3 regions of the Psychromonas sp. SR45-3 genome follow, and region 3 is predicted to be linked to each of the others. Evidence: predicted binding sites of a transcription regulator. Region 3 holds the regulator's gene; each other region holds the start of a gene.
The links. Region 3 encodes sigma-54, which starts transcription at its own class of promoters, with help from an activator protein. Its sites were predicted from a motif close to GTTGGCACGNNNNTNGNNT; they were not measured.
Positions count from the first base shown of each region.

Region 1: a site for sigma-54 is predicted at 3,020-3,038, ahead of flgJ (flagellar assembly peptidoglycan hydrolase FlgJ). Genes of this name have one in related genera too.
Region 2: a site for sigma-54 is predicted at 4,942-4,960, ahead of H5084_RS08395 (CCXG family PEP-CTERM protein). Genes of this name have one in related genera too.

Region 1 covers NZ_JACJDP010000038.1:15,209-21,894, reverse strand. Annotated here, with positions in the region: gene flgH (flagellar basal body L-ring protein FlgH) at 1-251, shown strand, start outside; gene H5084_RS15930 (flagellar basal body P-ring protein FlgI) at 311-1,435, shown strand; gene H5084_RS15925 (Na+/H+ antiporter family protein) at 1,567-2,892, opposite strand; gene flgJ (flagellar assembly peptidoglycan hydrolase FlgJ) at 3,071-4,093, shown strand; gene flgK (flagellar hook-associated protein FlgK) at 4,086-6,101, shown strand; gene flgL (flagellar hook-associated protein FlgL) at 6,374-6,686, shown strand, end outside.
Region 2 covers NZ_JACJDP010000011.1:60,350-67,035, reverse strand. Annotated here, with positions in the region: gene H5084_RS08410 (FAD-binding and (Fe-S)-binding domain-containing protein) at 1-1,562, opposite strand, end outside; gene H5084_RS08405 (L-lactate permease) at 1,673-3,397, opposite strand; gene H5084_RS08400 (LysR family transcriptional regulator) at 3,578-4,480, shown strand; gene H5084_RS08395 (CCXG family PEP-CTERM protein) at 5,009-5,611, shown strand; gene tuf (elongation factor Tu) at 6,459-6,686, opposite strand, start outside.
Region 3 covers NZ_JACJDP010000002.1:104,814-111,499, reverse strand. Annotated here, with positions in the region: gene mgtE (magnesium transporter) at 1-1,243, opposite strand, end outside; gene H5084_RS01850 (HPr family phosphocarrier protein) at 1,259-1,534, opposite strand; gene rapZ (RNase adapter RapZ) at 1,541-2,383, opposite strand; gene H5084_RS01840 (PTS sugar transporter subunit IIA) at 2,399-2,842, opposite strand; gene H5084_RS01835 (RNA polymerase factor sigma-54) at 2,937-4,382, opposite strand; gene lptB (LPS export ABC transporter ATP-binding protein) at 4,432-5,157, opposite strand; gene lptA (lipopolysaccharide transport periplasmic protein LptA) at 5,160-5,720, opposite strand; gene lptC (LPS export ABC transporter periplasmic protein LptC) at 5,707-6,270, opposite strand; gene kdsC (3-deoxy-manno-octulosonate-8-phosphatase KdsC) at 6,271-6,686, opposite strand, start outside.

The sequences.
Region 1 (6,686 bases), on a different contig from region 3:
ACGTAACACGCGTTTTAAGTAATGGTAATTTAGAAATTCGCGGTGAAAAATGGTTGATGTTAAATAATGGAGAAGAGTTTGTACGCATACGTGGCGTCATTCGCTCCGAAGATGTTAGTTCTGATAACTCGGTTTCATCAACTCATGTTGCCAATGCTCGCATTCAGTATGGCGGCACCGGCACCTTTGCTAATACACAAAGCCAAGGTTGGTTAACCGCATTCTTTAATGGGCCTTATTGGCCGTTCTAAAAGTCATTTATTTGCATCAGCGATATTATTTACATAAGCGATAAGGTAAGGAGAGTCATATGCTATTTTCATCAAAAGGAACAGCGAACTGTTTTTTTTCAGCATGCTTAGGTTTAACCCTATCGCTGTTGGTTAATACAGCGGATGCAGCGCGAATCAAAGATATTGCCAGTGTGCAAGGGGTTCGAAGCAACCAATTAGTTGGTTATGGTTTAGTGGTTGGTTTACCGGGCACGGGCGAAAAAAGTAGTAAGTTTACTGAGCAAGCTTTTGCGACCATGTTAAGAAATTTTGGGATCAATATTCCACAAGGCCAAACATTAAAAATTAAAAATGTTGCGCCAGTGGCGATCACTGCGGAATTAAAAGCCTTTGCTAAGCGAGGTCAGAAAATTGACATCACTGTGTCAGCAATTGGTGAAGCAAAAAGTTTACGTGGTGGTGAGCTGCTACAAACCTTTTTGAAAGGGGTTGATGGTAAGGTTTATGCGCTAGCACAGGGGAGTCTTGTTGTTGGTGGACTTGGCGCTGAAGGTGCTGATGGTTCTAAAGTGGTGATCAATACACCTACCGTTGGTCGTATTGCAAATGGTGCCATTGTTGAGCGAGAAGTTATCTCTCCTTTTGCACAGGGCGATACTATTACTTTTAACTTACATGACTCTGATTTTACTACGGCTAAATTGATGGCAGATACAATTAATAATTTAGTGGGCCCTAATACCGCCAGTTTATTAGATGCAACGTCAGTTCAGGTATTAGCGCCTCGTAATATATCACAACGTGTTTCTTATTTATCAACTCTAGAAAATTTAGAATTTAGACCTGCACGTTCAGGGGCAAAAATTATTGTTAACTCACGTACCGGTACAATAGTAGTAGGGCAAGATGTTCGATTATTACCAACGGCTATTACTCATGGTGGTATTAGTGTCACGATTAGTGAAAACAAAGAAGTCGTGCAACCCAATCCATTTGCTGGTGGTGATACTGAAGTAGTTGAAAATAGTATTGTCAATGTTACTCAGGAAGATAGCCGTATGTTTCGATTTGATACGGGCATTAGTTTGAATGATTTAGTGCGTGCAGTTAATGAGGTAGGCCTTGCGCCTGGTGATTTAATGGCGATATTAGAAGCATTAAAACAAGCCGGTGCCTTACAAGGTGAGCTGGTTATTATTTAATCTTTATCGGTAATGAATCCATTTATACATGTACAAAAAAGGGAAAACCAATGGTTTTCCCTTTTTACGTTAAGGGCTATCGCTTAATCGGGCTTAGTAATAGGTTCTTAATCAGTTTTATTCTGTGCTCTCTACAAGGTCATTGCCGCTATCCAACCAAAGGCGATTAGCGGTAGATTGTAATGTAGGAAAGTAGGAATAACAGTATCACGGATATGATCATGTTCACCATCAGCATTAAGGCCAGATGTTGGACCTAATGTTGAGTCAGAGGCTGGAGAGCCCGCATCGCCCAATGCCGCCGCAGTGCCCACTAGTGCAATGATAGCCATTGGAGAAAATCCAAATGCAATCGCCAGTGGTACATAAATAGTGGCGATGATTGGGATGGTTGAGAATGAAGAGCCTATACCCATGGTTACTAATAATCCAATCACTAGCATTAATATCGCTGCTAAGGATTTGTTCTCACCAATTCCTGAAGATAATGCTTCTACTAATGTTTCTACACTGCCTGTTGCTTTCATTACAGCGGCAAAACCTGCAGCGGCAATCATGATAAAGCCAATCATTGCCATCATGTGTACACCTTTGGTGAAAACATCATGCGTTTCTTTCCAGGCAATAACACCACCGAGTGTGAACACGCTGAATCCGGCGAGTGAACCAACAATCATAGAGCCTGTTAATAACTGAACCGTTAAAGTCGCAACAATTGCCACTAATGCAACAATAATATGGCGTTTGTTGAGTATTTTGAATTCTGCTGCTTTTGAGTTTGCGACTTTTTCTTGGTAAATGCGTGGTTTACGGTAGCTGATAAAGACGGCAATCAATAAACCAACGATCATGCCCATTGCAGGTAAAATCATCGCGGTAGGTACCTGTGATGCTGTTACATCTAAGCCGTTATCATGTAAGTTTTTTAAGAGAATATTATTTAAGAAAATCCCACCAAAACCGATCGGCAGCACCATATAAGGGGTTACTAAACCAAAAGTTAAAATACAAGCTGCTAAGCGTCTATCAACTCGTAATTTATTAAGTACACCCAGTAACGGCGGTATTAAGATAGGTATAAACGCGATATGCACGGGGATAACGTTTTGCGACGCAATTGTCATCAATAGGATCACGGTAAACACTGTGTATTTGATGGTAGTTGACACTTGTTGTGTCTGTTGGCCATTAAGGCGCTTAATAATGCCTTGTGATAATAAATCAGTAATACCAGATTTAGAAATTGCGACAGCAAACGCACCTAACATTGCATAGCTTAAAGCGATAGTTGCACCGCCACCTAGGCCACTTTCAAATGCAGATATTGTATCAGGTAGAGATAAACCAGCTGTTAAACCTCCAACTAAAGCACTGAGAGTCAGTGCAATAACAACATTAATACGCATCATGGATAAAATAAGCATGATACATACCGCCAATAAAACAGGGTTAAGCATAATAATTCCTTGTGGGTAGGGTAAAAATCGCAGGCATTCTACGTGATGCGACAGTACTTTGCTGAGAAAACTCACCTCATTTTCATTATTAATCAGAAAACAGCCAGTTATAGTTCGATACTGAAGTGTTGGCATCTATTTTGCTTTATCAATGTAATGGTAATAAAAGGGGTTGTTAATGGGCAATCAAACAGTAACACAGGCAAGTAACTACTTTGATCTACAAGGGCTGGAGCAGTTGCGTCAAAAAACCAAGACTAATGACAAAGAAACGATCCGTGAAGTGGCGAATCAATTTGAGTCAATGTTTGCTTCGATGTTAATTAAGTCGATGCGTGAAGCTAATGCTGCCTTTGAAACCGAAAGCCCTTTTAATAACCAACAAACAAAATTTTATACGGATATGCAAGATAAGCAGTTAGCCGTTGATATCAGTCGTCATGGTTCGCTAGGGCTGGCTGATGCGTTAGTTAGGCAGTTAGACCCAACATCGATAGTACGACCTCAGTCAGTGCCACAGAAACAACTAATGATGCCTGAACAAGAGCCTGAAATGATGAGTTTAACTACAAAAGAAAACACTACTGACTTTAAAAAGCCGGATCAATTACAAGCCTCATTGCAAACAAAAATCAATGATAGTGCATTGCAACATAAAGTGGAGAGTGCTGATGATGTTAATACGAATGCTAGCGCACAGAAAGTTGACTTTAGTTCACCATCTTCCTTTATTGCCACATTGTTACCCTATGCGCAAAAAGCAGCTAAGTCTTTAGGCATTTCACCTGAAGTTTTGGTCGCTCAATCGGCATTGGAAACCGGGTGGGGTAAAAAAGTGCTGCAAACTGCCAATCAGCAAAGTAGTTTCAATCTGTTTAATATTAAATCTCACAATAGTTGGCAGGGGGAAAGCGTTAATAAAAGCAGTCTAGAGGTTGAAGATGGTGTTGGTGTACAGCGTCGTTCTAATTTTCGAGTTTACGAAAATCTACATGAAAGTTTTAAAGATTATACGAATTTCATTAGTAACAATAAACGCTACGAGCAAGCTTTGCAGCAAGGTGATAACGCGGATCGTTATATTGAAGAGTTACAACAAGCGGGTTATGCAACCGATCCTCAATATGCAGATAAAATTAAAGCGATTATGAACAGCGATAACTTCCAATCGGTTGTTGCGGGAGATAATAACAATGGCTGATTTATTTCAAATTGGACTGTCGGGGATCTATTCTTCACAAGCAAGTCTAGCTACTACCAGTCACAATATTAGTAATGTGAGTACGGAAGGCTACTCTCGTCAAACTGTTGACGTTACCAGCGCACAGGCACAAAAATTAGGTACCAACTTCATTGGAAATGGTTCTATTATCAACGGAATTGACCGTGCCTATGATCAATTTGCATTTAAAGAAAATATTATTAATACCTCGGCTCACGCTTATAACGAAGTGAGTTATACGCAAGCCAGCCAGTTAGATAAATTACTCTCTAACGAAAGTACCTCTGTCACTAAGTCTGTTCTTAGTTTATTTTCTGCATTAGGTGATGTCGCAGATCATCCGAATACAATAGAGACTCGCTCTGTATTCCTTGAGGATGCATCGAATATGATCAATCAATACAATACTCTGTATCAACAACTAGAAACTCAATACAGTGGTGTTAATAATGATATTGAGAATTCTGCAGCGGCGATCACTGAACTCGCTGACAATATCGCGACATTAAATGGTCGTATTCTTGCCGTATCTGGTTCGAATAGCGGTGGTGACGCCAATGATTTATTGGACAGACGGAATCAGGCAATTACTGCCTTAAGTGAATACGTTAATGTCTCCGTGCTTGAAGCAGATAATGATATGGTGAATATTTTTATTGGTAGCGGACAAGGTTTAGTGATGGGAGTTCATTCTCAATCTATTGTTGCGGTGAACGGCGACCCAGATCCCGCTCGAAAAGAACTCGCATTAAGCCATAAGGGTAAAACATCACAGGTTGATGGTAGTAAGTTTGGTGGTAAAGTCAGTGCGTTGTTTGAAGCCCGTGAAAATGAAATAGAGCGTGCCTTTAATCAGTTAGGTCAGAATGTGATTGGCTTAACACACGCTATCAATGAACAGCAAAAGCAAGGTCAAACCTTAGACGGCGAGATTGGTGCAGCACTATTTAATGATATTAATAGTGATCAGGCAATGAAAAGCCGTGTATTAAGTCATGCTGATGGCAAAGGTGAAGCTACATTAAGTGTACGTATTGATGATTTAAGCGAATTATCTGCCGATGAATTTACGTTAATAGTAGATAGTTATGATACTGGGACAGGAGACATTACATTCGAAGTGACTAACAATACGACGGGTGCGAAGGAGACGATAATCGGTAATTCATCTACTGGACAGCGTATTGAAATTCCTGGGGCAGGCATTAGCATTGGAATCGATTCAATTTCAACTTCAGATCCATTACAGGCCGGAAAAGAATTTACCCTACGTCCAACGCGATTAGGCGCTCAGCAAGCAAGTTTAGATGAGACAGACCCTACAAAAGTAGCCGTTGCAGACGCTGAAATTAAAGCGGTAGTTAGTGATACCAATACTGGTACTGCAACATTTCATGTAAGTGACATTGTTGATAAAGGTGACACTAACTATATGGATGAAGATAGTCCAGTAACGATTAAAATATCAGTGAATACAACTACTAGCCAAGTTGCTTATAATATTTTTGATAAAAATGATAATCAAATTAACAATACAGAGTTAACAGCTCCAATTAACGCCTTAACAGGTAAAGCTACACTTGAATTTGGTGGCGTTAAGGTAGAAATGGAAAAAGGTATAGCCGTTGCTGGTGATGAGATTACATTAAATTATAATGAAACAGGCGAAGGTGATAATCGAAATATTTTAGCCATGTCTGATCTGCAAAATACTAAAATAATGAATGACGGCAAATCGACCTTTCAAGATGTTTATAGTGAAATGATTTCTGAAATTGGTGCTAAAACAGCAAACGCCGATGTGGCGATGCAATCTTCAGCAATATTAAAAAATCAATCTTTTGAACGTATTCAATCGGTGAGTGGAGTTAATATGGATGAAGAAGCTGCAAACCTACTAATGTATCAACAACACTATAGCGCAGCTGCACGTGTTATCACCATTGCCAGTGAATTATTTGACACTATTTTACAGGCGGCACGATAATATCTCGTTATCATCCAAGTGCTGTTTTTGCATATTGGATGATAGTGCTAATATAGTCTATTTGAAGCCGTTCTTTAAAAGGTAACTTTATTTTTTAACTCTTTTCAAAGTAGCAGTATCCGTTATTTATACGGTGATCCTTTTTAATCCTTCGTATAATCATTAAATTACCCTCTTTACTTTTTTTAAGTTTTTATTGCTATTCTGGCGTGATTTTTGCATTTTAATTAAATAGGTGAGCGTAAAGCTCAAAAGGAAATCAGAGAGGCTGTATGCGAATTTCATCACAAATGCTTTTTATGCGTAATACTAGTTCATTAATGTCACAACAATCTAAGTTAAGTGACCAAAATCTGCATATGGCGAGCCAAAAACGGGTTATTCATGGTAGTGATGATCCAGTTGCTATTGCCACCATACAACGCTTAAAGCAAGATATTTCCGTAGGCGAACAATTCATTGAAAATGGGCAAATGGCCGAGTCCGCTAACAAGTTGGTCGATACCGCATTAACGCAAAGTACTAATATTTTGCAAAGAACACGCGAATTGATGGTGAGTGGTAGTAATGGCACTATGAATGAGG
Region 2 (6,686 bases), on a different contig from region 3:
TTAATAATAACCCCTGGATTTAATATACTGTGAGGATCAAATAATGCTTTAATTTGCTGCATTAAAGCATACCCATCTTTGCCCCACTCCAGCTCAACATAAGGAGCCATGTTACGCCCTGTGCCATGCTCTGCTTTCAATGAACCGCGATATTTGACAGCGACCAAATCAGCGACTGCATCCATAAAGTCACCGTATCGCTTAACTTCATCCTCGGCCTCAAAGCTTTGAGTAAACACAAAATGTAAATTCCCCTCTAGTGCATGGCCAAAAATGATCGCTTCATCATAATGAAATTGATCAAACAGTTTTTGTAAGTCATGTACGCCAGCGGCCAAATGTTCAACGGGAAAAGCAACATCTTCAATAATAACTGTAGTGCCGACTTCACGCACAGCTCCTACTGCAGGAAACATACCTTTGCGGATCCCCCATAATGTAGCAACCGTATTCGCATCGCTAGTAAAAGAGATAGATTCAATCATTTTAAATTGAGCGATTGTATTCATAATACTGACACATTGCTGATCCAGTAATGCTTGATCACCGGCCCTAGACTCAATAAGTAAGGTCCCTGCTTGTAGATTTAAGTTCTTAATAAAATCTGGCATACCAGGTTTGTCAGCCACTGAGCGCATCGCGCGCCCATCCATCATCTCAACAGCGGAAACAGGGTCGCCTGTTAATGCAGTCACCGCTTTACTGGCTTCTTCTATGCTTTCAAAAACGATTAATGCAGAAGCTTTATGAGGGTGTTCAATCACAGTGTTATAGGTAATTTCAGCAATAAAGCCTAATGTCCCTTCCGAGCCGATCATTAAATGTTTAATCACCTCGATAGGATCAGAATAATCGACTAACGCATTAAGTGAATAACCGGTGGTATTTTTGAGACGATATTTATGGCGAATACGATCTGTTAGTTGCTGATTATCCGCCACTTTCTTACACAAATCTTTAATGCCTTGCATTAACGTCGACTGTTTACTTTGAAAAGCCTTAACGCTTTCTAGATCGCTAGTATTGAGGAGTGTGCCATCGGCAAAGACTAACTTCATACTATCAACGGTACGGTAAGAATTTTGCGCACTACCACAACACATACCACTTGCGTTATTTGCTGCAATACCACCAATTTTACAGGTGTTAATTGAAGCAGGATCTGGTCCAATTTTACGACCAAATGCGGCCAAATACTTATTCGCATCTGCGCCAATCACGCCTGGCTGTAGCGTTATTTTAAAACCATCATCATGGATCTGATGATCGCGCCAATCATCAGTTAATGTGATTAATACAGAGTCTGATACTGCTTGCCCTGATAAGCTAGTTCCTGCCGCACGAAAGGTACAGGCAATATTAAGATGAGCACAGGCTTGAATAGTAAAAATAACTTCATCAATATTTTTTAAACGCACCACCATCTTTGGTATTAAACGATAAAAACTAGCATCCGTGCCATAAGCAAGTAGCAGCGCAGGATCGGTAAAAATACGCTCTTTTTCGACATGTTCCATCAACCTATTTTGTAATTGTTGATATTGCCCTTGATTATTTTCCATTATTTATCCTTAATTAAACTACCTACTAGCTTTGACTATTTTATATATTCGGCGTACTAGATGAATCGAGGCTAATACAAACTTTAACTTACTAATCAGCCTGCCATGATTTATTGAATGTTAGCTTGAGCAGCCATTAAACTATCACTAATATTAAAGCCATAGATAATGACCAAACCAATAATGCCAGTAGCTACAACATAATAAAAAGTAGGGATCGCCGTTCTACGTAATGTGATCCCCTCTCGACCAAGTAAACCAACCGTAGCGGAGGCGGCAACCACATTATGGATAGCAATCATATTACCAGCTGCAGCACCAACGGCTTGCAGTGAAACAACCGCAACACTTGAAACTCCCAATGTTTGCGCCACTTCAAATTGAAACTGGCTAAACATCATATTTGAAACCGTATTAGACCCCGCAATAAATGCACCTAATGCACCAATAGAAGCACTCAACCCTGGAAATAAAGTACCCACAATATCAGATGCAAAATTTGCAGTAGTCACCGGCATACTGGCTAAATCAGCCCCATTAATACCTGAATTGATAAAGATACGTACCATCGGCACTGTGAAGACTAAAACAAAACCAGCGCCAATTAATGTTTTACTCGATTCTTTAAATGCACAACCTAACGGTTTGATACTGCGGGCCTGTATTAACACGGCCAATAATGCAATAAATACTAAGATGCCACCTGGAAGATACAATGGTTGAATAGCTGCACTGACCCCCGTTTCACCTAATATGTTATTAAACGATAAACTAACACTCTTTAATACCCCCTTAAACTCAGGACTAACACGACTAGCCACGAGTACCACTGCTAACAACAAATATGGAAGCCAGGCAAGTACAAGGCCCATCTCTTTTGTTTGAGCAGTTTTTTTTAAGCCAGCTTTTAAATCCATTTTTAATGAACCTAACCACTCTCTAGGCCACTTATCTTCACTTTCAAAATCCCAGGTAGTTTTAGGCACTAGAAAACCTTTTTTAGCGGCTGTTACTACAACGGCCAGGCTCACTAAACCACCCATTAACGAAGGAAATTCAGCACCAAGAAAAACGCCTGTTAATGCATAGGGAACGGTAAATGCTAAACCAGCAAAGAGTGCAAAAGGTAAAATATCTAAGCCTTCAGTCCAACTTTTTTTGCGACCAAAAAATCGAGTTAACATCATCGCCATTAATACTGGAATAAACGTCCCTACGACAGCATGAATAACCGCCACGTTGCTAGTGATTTCTTGTAAATAGATATCCCACGTTGAACCGCCCGCAATTAGCAATTCTGAAATATTATGTGTATCAAGCCCTTTATTGACACCAACAATGATTGGCGTACCCACAGCGCCAAATGATACCGGAGTAGATTGAATCATCATTCCCATAACCACCGCAGCCAAAGCAGGAAAACCGATTGCTACCAATAATGGCGCTGCAATTGCTGCAGGTGTTCCAAATCCAGATGCCCCTTCGATAAATGAACCAAAGCACCAAGCAATAATGATCGCTTGAATACGGCGATCTGCTGATATATCAATGAAGCCATTACGGATCACACTAATTGCCCCAGTATGCTTCAAGGTATTAAGTAAAAAGATAGCTCCGAAGACAATCCATAATACGGCAACGGTAATGGTTAAACCTTGTAAAGAGGAAGCAATGATCCTTGTTATTGACATATCCCAAGCGAAAACAGCAACGGCGACTGTCAATACAAAAGCGACTGGCATCGCACGTTTTGCAGGCCAGTTTAGCCCAACTAGTAATATAGCCGCGACCACTATTGGTGAAAAAGCGATTAACGCGAGTAAAGTATCATTCATATTATGTTTCCTTCCTTAGATCAGCTGATAAGCCGTCATAAACACTGTTTAAAAAGTAAAGTTTATAATTTTTGCTTAAATTATTGTTGTCAGTTTGTTAACGGAGTGTGACGATACTCCTTTCCTTTTTATCGATATAGGGAAATAATGAAAAACATTGTTTCCAAAAATAAGATAATCATGACAAAAACAGATGATCTGATTCTATTTGCTCAAGTGGTAGAGCATGGTTCTTTCAGTAAAGTCGCTGAGCTCAATTCCCTCACAAACTCAGTGGTTAGTAAGCGCATAGCCCGATTAGAGACTGGACTTGGGGTGCAACTTTTATATAGAACTACAAGAAAATTAACCCTGAGTGAAGCGGGAAAGGTGCTCTATCAAGGTGCTAAAAATGTGACGCAGGCCGCTACCGAAGCAATTGACGCTGTCTATGGTTACGGTGAAAGTATGACCGGACACATTAAAATGTCAGTCCCAACCATTTCTGGAGACTTACTTTTGGCAAATTCAGTTGCTGAATTTTGTCGCATGCACCCAGGGTTTACCGTTGATATGTCGCTCGAAAATTCATTTGTTGATCTGATTGAGGGAGGTTATGACTTAGTAATTAGAACAGCACGACTTGAGGATTCAAACCTGATCGCAAGGCATTTAATGGATTCACAATGGGTAATTTGTGCCGCGCCAAGTTATATAGCGAGTACAGGTAAACCGGTAACACCTGAAGACATAGTTAAACATAATTGTCTACAGTATGCTTATCAAACAACGGGCGCTTCTGAGTGGGAATTTAAAGGCGAACAAGAGGATTATCTAATTAAAGTCACGGGTAATTTTTCTACTAATAATGCAGGTGCATTAAGAAAAGCTGCATTAGGGGGGAATGGCCTTGCCTATTTACCACGTTGTTTAGTCTATCAAGATCTTTTAAAAGGTGACTTAATTGATATTTTTCCAAATCAAGTGGGGAAAAAACTAGGGATTTATGCAGTCTATCCTTTTACGCGTCAACCTCCTCGAAAAATTAGGTTGTTAATTGAACATATTAAACAAAGTTATGCTGCAATAGCAGAGTCGTTTTAGAAATATTAATGCTAACCGTAAGCTAGCCTAACTATGTCCATTACTTATTTTAACGATCTCATCGATAGGTTATTAACGCATAAGGAGGGGGTTATGCACTTTAATATTGAATCCGCCTTTTTCTATCTGCGCTAATAATGATTTTATAAAATGAAGAATAGCGTGAATATCCTCATAGCTTGAGTTAGATAATGAATAACCACTTGGGCATATCGGAAATTTTTACACTTTTAAAATACTAATCAACTATAAAATAGTTAATCGCTGACAAAAAGAATAATGTATGAAAAAAACACTTTTTATAAGGGAAAACTGACTTAAAAACTATTTATTTAGAGAGTTAAAGGATCATATTTTAATTATCCATAAAGAAATAGTCGAAATAAATTACACTAATATTCCTAAATATATAAAAAAATAAACAAGCAATTGATTTTATTGATAATATTAAAAGTTCATTTTATGGCATCAAATTTGCTTATACTCAATTATAGATACCTATTTATAAATACAAGCAAGGAAGATAATATGAATATAACTAAACTAGCAGTAAGTGGCATGCTTGCTACAGCAATGTCACTATCAGCTAACGCTACATTAATGACAATAGAGACTAAAGCCATCACAACAGCAATCGACAGTAGTGATTTAAATAGTTTATGGGCGGCTGAAACCTCACCAACTCTAACAAACACGGTTAATGCTTTTGAACAATACCAAACAGGTCAAAATTCGATTAACCGATTTTCACTAGAATTTGCGACTGAAAATGCCGCAACATGGGGATTCCAAGCTGGCCTAGATGCTTATTATGGAGCGGCTATTTATGTAAATGGAAGTTTAGTTGAGAATAGAACAGATGATTTATGGTGGGCTAATTCATGGTCAAACTCAGACGTTATCACTGCGAGTGCTATCGACATAGTATCAGGCAATAACTTATTAGAAATATATTGGGCAGAAGCTTGTTGTAATGGTGCTAATTCAATCAGATTTAACACCGATGGTATAAACTGGGAAACATTAACGACAGCTAACATTACAACTGCAATTCCTGAGCCAACAGCTTTAGCATTACTAGGATTTGGGTTATTAGGTTTTAGCTTACGTCGTAATAAAAAAGCATCATAAATACACAAATAATTGGGAGATAAAGCACAACCATCTTCCCAAATAAAATCCGGTGCAGCTATGCATCGGATCTTCTATCAAAACACTTCTATAATATCTATTTAGCTATATCACAACCTATCAGTACAAGCCGCTACGCTATTAGCGACATAGCAATAGCAAACTATCCTATGATTACTTGCAATAAAAGAGGTTATAACCCTTTATAGAGCCTATTAGCATCATAAAATACCTAAGCTTTCTTTCCGAATATAGTTTAAAACTATTTTGCTTCACTATTCCAGCAATAGATTACGCGATAAGAGTAGAGGCAACATCAGCACTAACTTTCACTCGAATATAGCGCAACCTTCACGGATAGCGAAACTTAATGCCTATCCTTTTCTACAGACACAAAAAAAGAGAGCCTAAGCTCTCTTTTTTGAATATTGCTTAACTAAAAACGTGTAATTTTATATTTAGTTATTAAGAGATTCAACACATACGCAATGATAGTAGAAAAAACACCAGCACCAACATGCACTTTGGTATAGCGCCACCTTCGCAGATAGCGAAACTTAATGCTTCACCTTTTCTAAGGTATAAAAAACAGCCTAAGCTGTCTTTTTTGAATATTGCTTAACTAAAAACGTGTAATTCTATATTTAGTTATTAAAAGATTAAACACATACGCGATGATAGTAGAAACAACACCAGCACCAACATGCACTTTGGTATAGCGCCACCTTCACGGATAGCGAAACGTAGACCTAATCAGAGTTTGATAGTACTTTCCTACAGGCATAAAAAAAGAGAGCCTAAGCTCTCTTTTTTGAATATTGTTTAACTAAAAACGTGTAATTATAAATTACGCGATGATAGTAGAAACAACACCAGCACCAACAGTACGGCCACCTTCGCGGATAGCGAAACGTAGACCTTCGTCCATAGCGATTGGACCAATTAGTTCAACAACGAACTTAAGGTTATCACCAGGCATTACCATTTCAACACCTTCTGGAAGCTCAACAGCACCAGTGATGTCAGTTGTACGGAAGTAGAACTGTGGACGGTAACCTTTGAAGAATGGAGTATG
Region 3 (6,686 bases):
ATAGCGGGATACATACGCCCGCAACACCTGCAATTGACAGATTGATGAACATCGCGCCAGCAATAATATAACCGACTTGCATATCTCCTTTCCAGAGAACAACTGCAGTAGCTACTAATACCGCCCAGATCATACCATTTAATAGCCCTATGGCGGCCTCTTTACCAATTAACCAACGCGTATTACTGCTACTAATATGTCCAACAGCGATACCACGAATAACTAAGGCTAATGTTTGATTACCCGCAATACCGCCCATGCTAGGAACAATGGTCATTAATACAGCAAGCGTTGCTACTTGCTCTAAAGTGGCTTCAAACATATTGGAAACAGAAGCGGCAATAAAAGCGGCAATTAAGTTAACTGATAACCATACCGTACGACGCTTAGCACTTGGTAAAATGGGAGCAAAGGTATCTTCGTCATCATCCATACCCGCCATACCCATCATTGAGTGCTCCGCATTTTCACGTATAATATCAACGACATCATCGATGGTAATACGTCCTAGCAGTTGTTTATTCTTGTCGATAACAGGGGCAGAAATCCAATCATGTCGTTCAAATAGCTTTGCTATTTCATTTTCTTCCATTAAGACTTGTAGTGGTTCAGTGTCATGATTCATCACTTCACTAATAATAGAGGTAGGCTCTACAGTTAATAAAGTAGATAAGGAAACATCGCCAAGCAGTTTGTTATCAGTATCAACAACGTATAAAGCATCGGTAGTATCGGGCAATGAACCTTTTAAACGTAAATAGCGCAAAACTACTTCGATAGTGACATCGGGGCGAACGGTTACCGTATCGGTATTCATCATTGAACCGGCGGTATCTTCTGGAAAGGCGAGAGCTAATTCGACGCGTTGTCTATCTTGTGCATCCATTTGTTCTAATACAGCACGATAAACTGTATCGGGAATACCACGAAGGACATAGGCCAAACCGTCGGTTTCCATGCCTTCAGTCGCTGCGACTAAATTATCAGTGCCCATTAAATTAATGATGCCATCTTTTGCATCTTCGTTTAATTCTTCGAGGATTTCCCCGTGTTGATCATGGTCAGTTAAATTCCATAATACTTTACGGTTAGCTGGAGGAGAAGATTCTAATAGAAAGGCAACATCACAGGCTGGCATTTTGTCCAAAATACTGCGTGCTCGGACAAACATTCCACTATCGAGTGCTTTATTAACTTCTTGAAGTCGTAGCTGGGTATTATCAACCTTAGTGTTTTCCAGCATACGAGCTCCTTTTTATTATTCTTCTTCTAAGAACTTATTTTCTATGAGTTCTGTGACGGCTTGCATCGCTTGTTTTGCTTCTGGGCCTTTGGCTTCAATTTTAATTTCTTGACCAAAACACGTTTCTAATACTAATAACCCTAAAACACTGCCTGCATCCGCTTGTTTACCATTATGAGTGATGATAATTTGCGCATCAAAAGCATTGACGAGTTCAACTAATTTGATGGTTGCTCGAGTGTGTAGCCCTAGTTTATTTTGTATTGTAATTGTTTGCTTAATGATATCCAACAGGAATTACTCCTTTAAACATTTGTGTTCAATTTGTACTTGGTATTTGTGTTTGAAACGTGCTGCTATTTGTTCTGTAACATAAACTGAGCGATGTCTACCACCGGTACAACCGATAGCAATCGTGACATAGTTTCTATTGTTTTGTTCTAAATGCGGTAACCAAGTAAGGAACAGATTTTCGATATTAGTGATTGTTTCTTTGACTAAAGGAAATGTATTCAAATAATCTTGGATCAGCTTATCCTTGCCAGAATATTGTTTTAAATTCTTTTCCCAGTAAGGATTTGGCAGAAAACGTACATCAAAAATATAATCAGCATCTTCGGGATGTAAGTGTTTAAATCCAAAAGATTGAAAAATAACTAATACATTGCTTTTACTAGACCCTTGCAAGTAAATCTTAAGGTGTTCGTTTAAGTTGTGAACGGAGAGCGAGGTGGTATCAATTGAAAAAGCAGCCAATGCTTTCAAAGGAGCAAGCATTTCGTTTTCTAATTCTAAGGCCTGAGATAGTGATAACTTTTGTTTGGACAGCGGGTGTAAACGTCGAGTTTCGCTATAACGTCTAATTAACTCACTGGTTAATGCGTCGATATAGATAATTTCTAATTCGACTTTTTGTTGCAGTGATTCAATCAGCTTTTTTATCGCATCAACGTCAGAGGGCATGTTGCGGATGTCTAAACTGACTGCTACTTTGTTATCTTTAGGATCTACCGTATCAACCAATTGTTCTAATAATTGATATGGGACCCCGTCAATGCAGTTGTAGCCTAAATCTTCTAGGACATGGAGGGCAATTGTTTTTCCTGAGCCTGATCGACCACTAATAACAATTAACTTCATATGCGCTCCTAAATTTTATAGGGTTAATAACTCAAATAGCTTTTCATTCGTCTTTGCGCTGCGTAATTGACGCAGAAATTGCTTATCTAACAGTTTTTGGCTTATTTCTGACAACGCAGCAAGGTATTCTTTACACAGATCCTCAGGAACAAATATAGCAAATAATATATCTACTTTGTTACCGTCATATGAATCATAATCGATACCTGATTCGCATTGCAAAAATACCGCTGTCGCAGGGGAGTCGCTAGATATTTTAACATGAGGAAGCGCAATGCCAGAGCCTACACCTGTAGAACCGATTTTTTCGCGGGCAATTAAACTTTCGAATAATTCCTGTGCATCTAAATTTAACTGCTCTGCAGCAATAATACTGATTTTTTCTAATGCACCTTTTTTACTGGTGCATACCGTTTGGCAGAAGACGGAATCTTTATTTAATAAAGTAGATATTTTCATAATATATTTAACTGTATTCAACGAACGCGCGAGTTTAGCAGGTTAGTATTAAATGACTATAGTTAATCTCATTTTTATTTGCACTGCTCACTATTTAAAGTAATTGTTTACGTTGGTTAGAAGGCGGAATACCTAAAGATTCACGATATTTTGCAATAGTGCGTCGTGCAACCTGAATACCTTTTTCTTCTAATAATTGTGTTATCTTATTATCACTTAAGGGTTTATTTGTCGGCTCTGCCGCGACTAATTTTTTAATTAATGCACGAATCGCTGTTGATGAGCATTCACCGCCGCCATCCGTTGCAACATGACTTGAAAAGAAAAATTTTAATTCATAAATACCACGTGGAGTATGCATAAATTTTTGTGTTGTCACTCGGGATATGGTCGATTCATGCATTTCTACTTCAAAGGCAACATCATTTAATACCATCGGTTTCATGGATTCATCGCCATATTCGAAAAAGGCTTGTTGCTGTTGAACAATACAGTTAGATACTTTTAATAAAGTTTCATTACGACTTTCTAAGCTTTTAATAAACCATTTCGCTTCTTGCAAGTGACCTTTAATAAATTGTGAGTCAGTTTTGCTGATATTACCTTTACATAGACTAGCATATTGCTCGTTTATAGATAAGTTAGGGTCGCAATCTTGATTTAATGAAACACGCCATTGTCCGTTTATTTTTTTAACGTAAACATCAGGTACGATATATTGCGTTTCACTGGTTTCAATACTGTTACCAGGCCTTGGTTCTAAGCTCTGAATTAAACGCATTATTTCAGATAATTGGCTTTCTTTGAATTTGCTTTTTCTGGCTAATGTTCGATAGTCTCGATTACCGAGTAACTCCATATATTGCTCAAGAATTAAAATAGCTTCTTCGCGCCAAGGAGTGCTATCAGGTAATTGGCGTAGTTGAATTTGTAAGCATTCTTGAGTTGAACGTGCGGCAACGCCTAACGGATCAAAATGTTGAATACGTTTTAATACTACTTCAACTTCATCTAACTCTAAGCCTTCAAGATCAGCTTCTAAACTTTCTAGAATGCTTTCACAGCTTGTTGTTAAATAACCAGACTCATCAATTGAATCAATGATTGCCATGGCAATAACTTGATCGGTTTCAGTAAAAGGAGTGAGTTGCATTTGCCATAACAAGTGATCCTGTAATGAAGTCGAGGACTCACCTTGATAAACGGAATCTTCGCCGTCATAAGCTACAGCATTAGAGCTAGTACCTGTGATAGGTGTCGATGTGTATGACTCTTCCCACTCTTTTTCTGCCGGTAAATCATCGGAAAATTCTTGTTGTGAGATAGCCTCAGAAGTATCAAGTTGGCTACTGTCAGATTCTTTAACTGTTTCTTCTGAACCCGTTTGATCATCTTGTTCTAAGAGAGGATTGGAATCTAGCGCGTTTTGAATCTCTTGTTGTAGATCGAGTGTTGAAAGCTGCAACAATTTTATTGCTTGTTGTAATTGAGGAGTCATCGCTAATTGCTGACCCATTTTCAATTGTAAACCTTGTTTCATCAAAACATATATTCCTAGAACTTATTGCTCAATTAAAAATAACTATACCTTAAAGTTTAAATTCTTCACCTAGATAAACGCGTTTTACATGATCGTTTGCTAATATTTCGTCTTGCGTCCCAATAGCTATAATTTCTCCGTGACTTACGATATAAGAGTGCTCACACACGTCCAAGGTTTCACGGACATTATGGTCAGTAATTAATACACCTAATCCACGGTCTCGCAACTGTTGGATGATATTCTTAATATCGATAACCGAAATAGGGTCGACACCAGCAAAGGGTTCGTCAAGTAAAATAAATTTAGGTTCAGTCGCCAAGGCGCGCGCAATTTCAACTCGGCGGCGCTCGCCACCTGATAAACTCATGCCTTTATTATCTCGAATATGTGTAATATGAAACTCTTCGAGTAGCGTATTCAATTTTTCGTCTCGCTGTGCCTGCGTTAATTCTTTACGAGTTTGTAGAATACCCATGATATTTTCTGTCACAGTCAAGCGACGAAAAATAGAAGCTTCCTGTGGTAAGTAACCAATACCTTTTTGCGCTCGAATATGCATGGGATCACTGGATATATCTTGATCATCAATGATAATAGAGCCTTGATCTTGTTTAACTAAGCCAACAACCATATAAAATGAGGTGGTCTTACCTGCACCGTTAGGCCCTAATAAACCGACGATTTCACCTGTTTTAACTGTTAACCCTACACCATTAACAACAGTTCGGCCTTTATAGCTTTTTACTAATCCTGTCGCACGTAATTCAGCCATCTTTATTTTTCCTCTTTTATTGTTTTTGGTGTAGAGGAATTAGATGACTTTTTAGTTTTATCTTTTTCAAATTGAGCGGGTAAAAAAATCGTCTTAACACGTTCCTGCTTTGCTTTATCGGTGCTGACATTAAGCTCTTGAGACTCTAGGAAGTAGACAATTTTAGCGCCATTAATCTGGCTATCTAATTGTTTTATTTGCGCATTTTTGGTTAACGTTATTGTACCTTTTGCGACGTCATAAAGAATATGTTTTGCCTGTGCATCTAACGGTTTACCATCATCTTGAGTTTGATAGAAAGTAGCCAAATTACCTTCAGCTATCATCGTCTCATGGTTAGCTTGTTTACCACGTACAACAGTAAGTTTATCGGCTGTAATTTTAATTGAGCCTTGGGTAAGCAATACTTCATCGGTAAAGATGATGGTATTACTTTTCATGTTAGCATGTTGTTTTACCGATGAAACGTGAATAGGTTGATCAAAGTCAGACTCAATTGCAAGTGCACTTGCACTGAACAATGTGAAAGAAATAAGTGAAACTGCTAATTTATTTAGATTCATTAAAATATACCGCTTTTGTATTCGAATTAAGTGTCATTTCTTCTGTTTCCATCGATGCCCACATACCAACTCCTTGCTGACGCATTTGTGGTCCAGTCCAATTGACTTGTAATGGTGTGGTGATAATTTTGCTATCTAGCATCACCGTGGCTTCATCAGTAGACATTGTTTGTACGATCTGATCTTTACTTAAGTTTTCAATCAATACTTTACCTGAAAGTATCAATTTATATTTATCCGTTAACGTACCGTTTAGGCTAGTTAATTGCCATGTGGAAACGACACCGGTTTGTCTGTTTTTGTTATAAACGATGACTTTAGGCGACTCAAAGTGAGTTGACTCATCTTCCGAATAGTTAGTCATTTTATCTGCAAAAACACGATAATCATTAAACCCCAGTTGATCATAATGCTGGCTTGTCACATCATCGGCGATATAACTTGGATGGTGCTCTGGTAATGAGGGCACCTCTGTTTCTGGTTTAATATACACCCAAAATACAAAGGCGACGATTAAAGCAATAAAAGGAATGCTTTGACGTTTATTCATTTATTCACTTTTACCTTGCGTCATAGATAGTTGACCATGGCATTGTAGGAATAGGTCACATATTTCACGTACCGCACCAAATCCACCTTTGGTTGTTGTCACTAAATCTGCCTGCTGAATCACCAACGGATGAGCATCATTAACAGCGACACCTAATCCAGAAAGCATCATGGCAGGTAAATCCACAACGTCATCACCGATATAGGCCGTTTGTTCTGGCGTTAATTGTAATTGCTCAAGTAATGAATGATAAACCGTTAACTTGTCATCTTTACCTTGAAAAATATGTTTAATACCTAATGCACTCATTCTATTTTTTACGATATTAGATTCTCTGCCTGTAATAATCGCAACATCAATACCTTGTTGCATGATCGCTTTTAATCCAAAACCGTCTTTTGTATGAAATGCTTTTA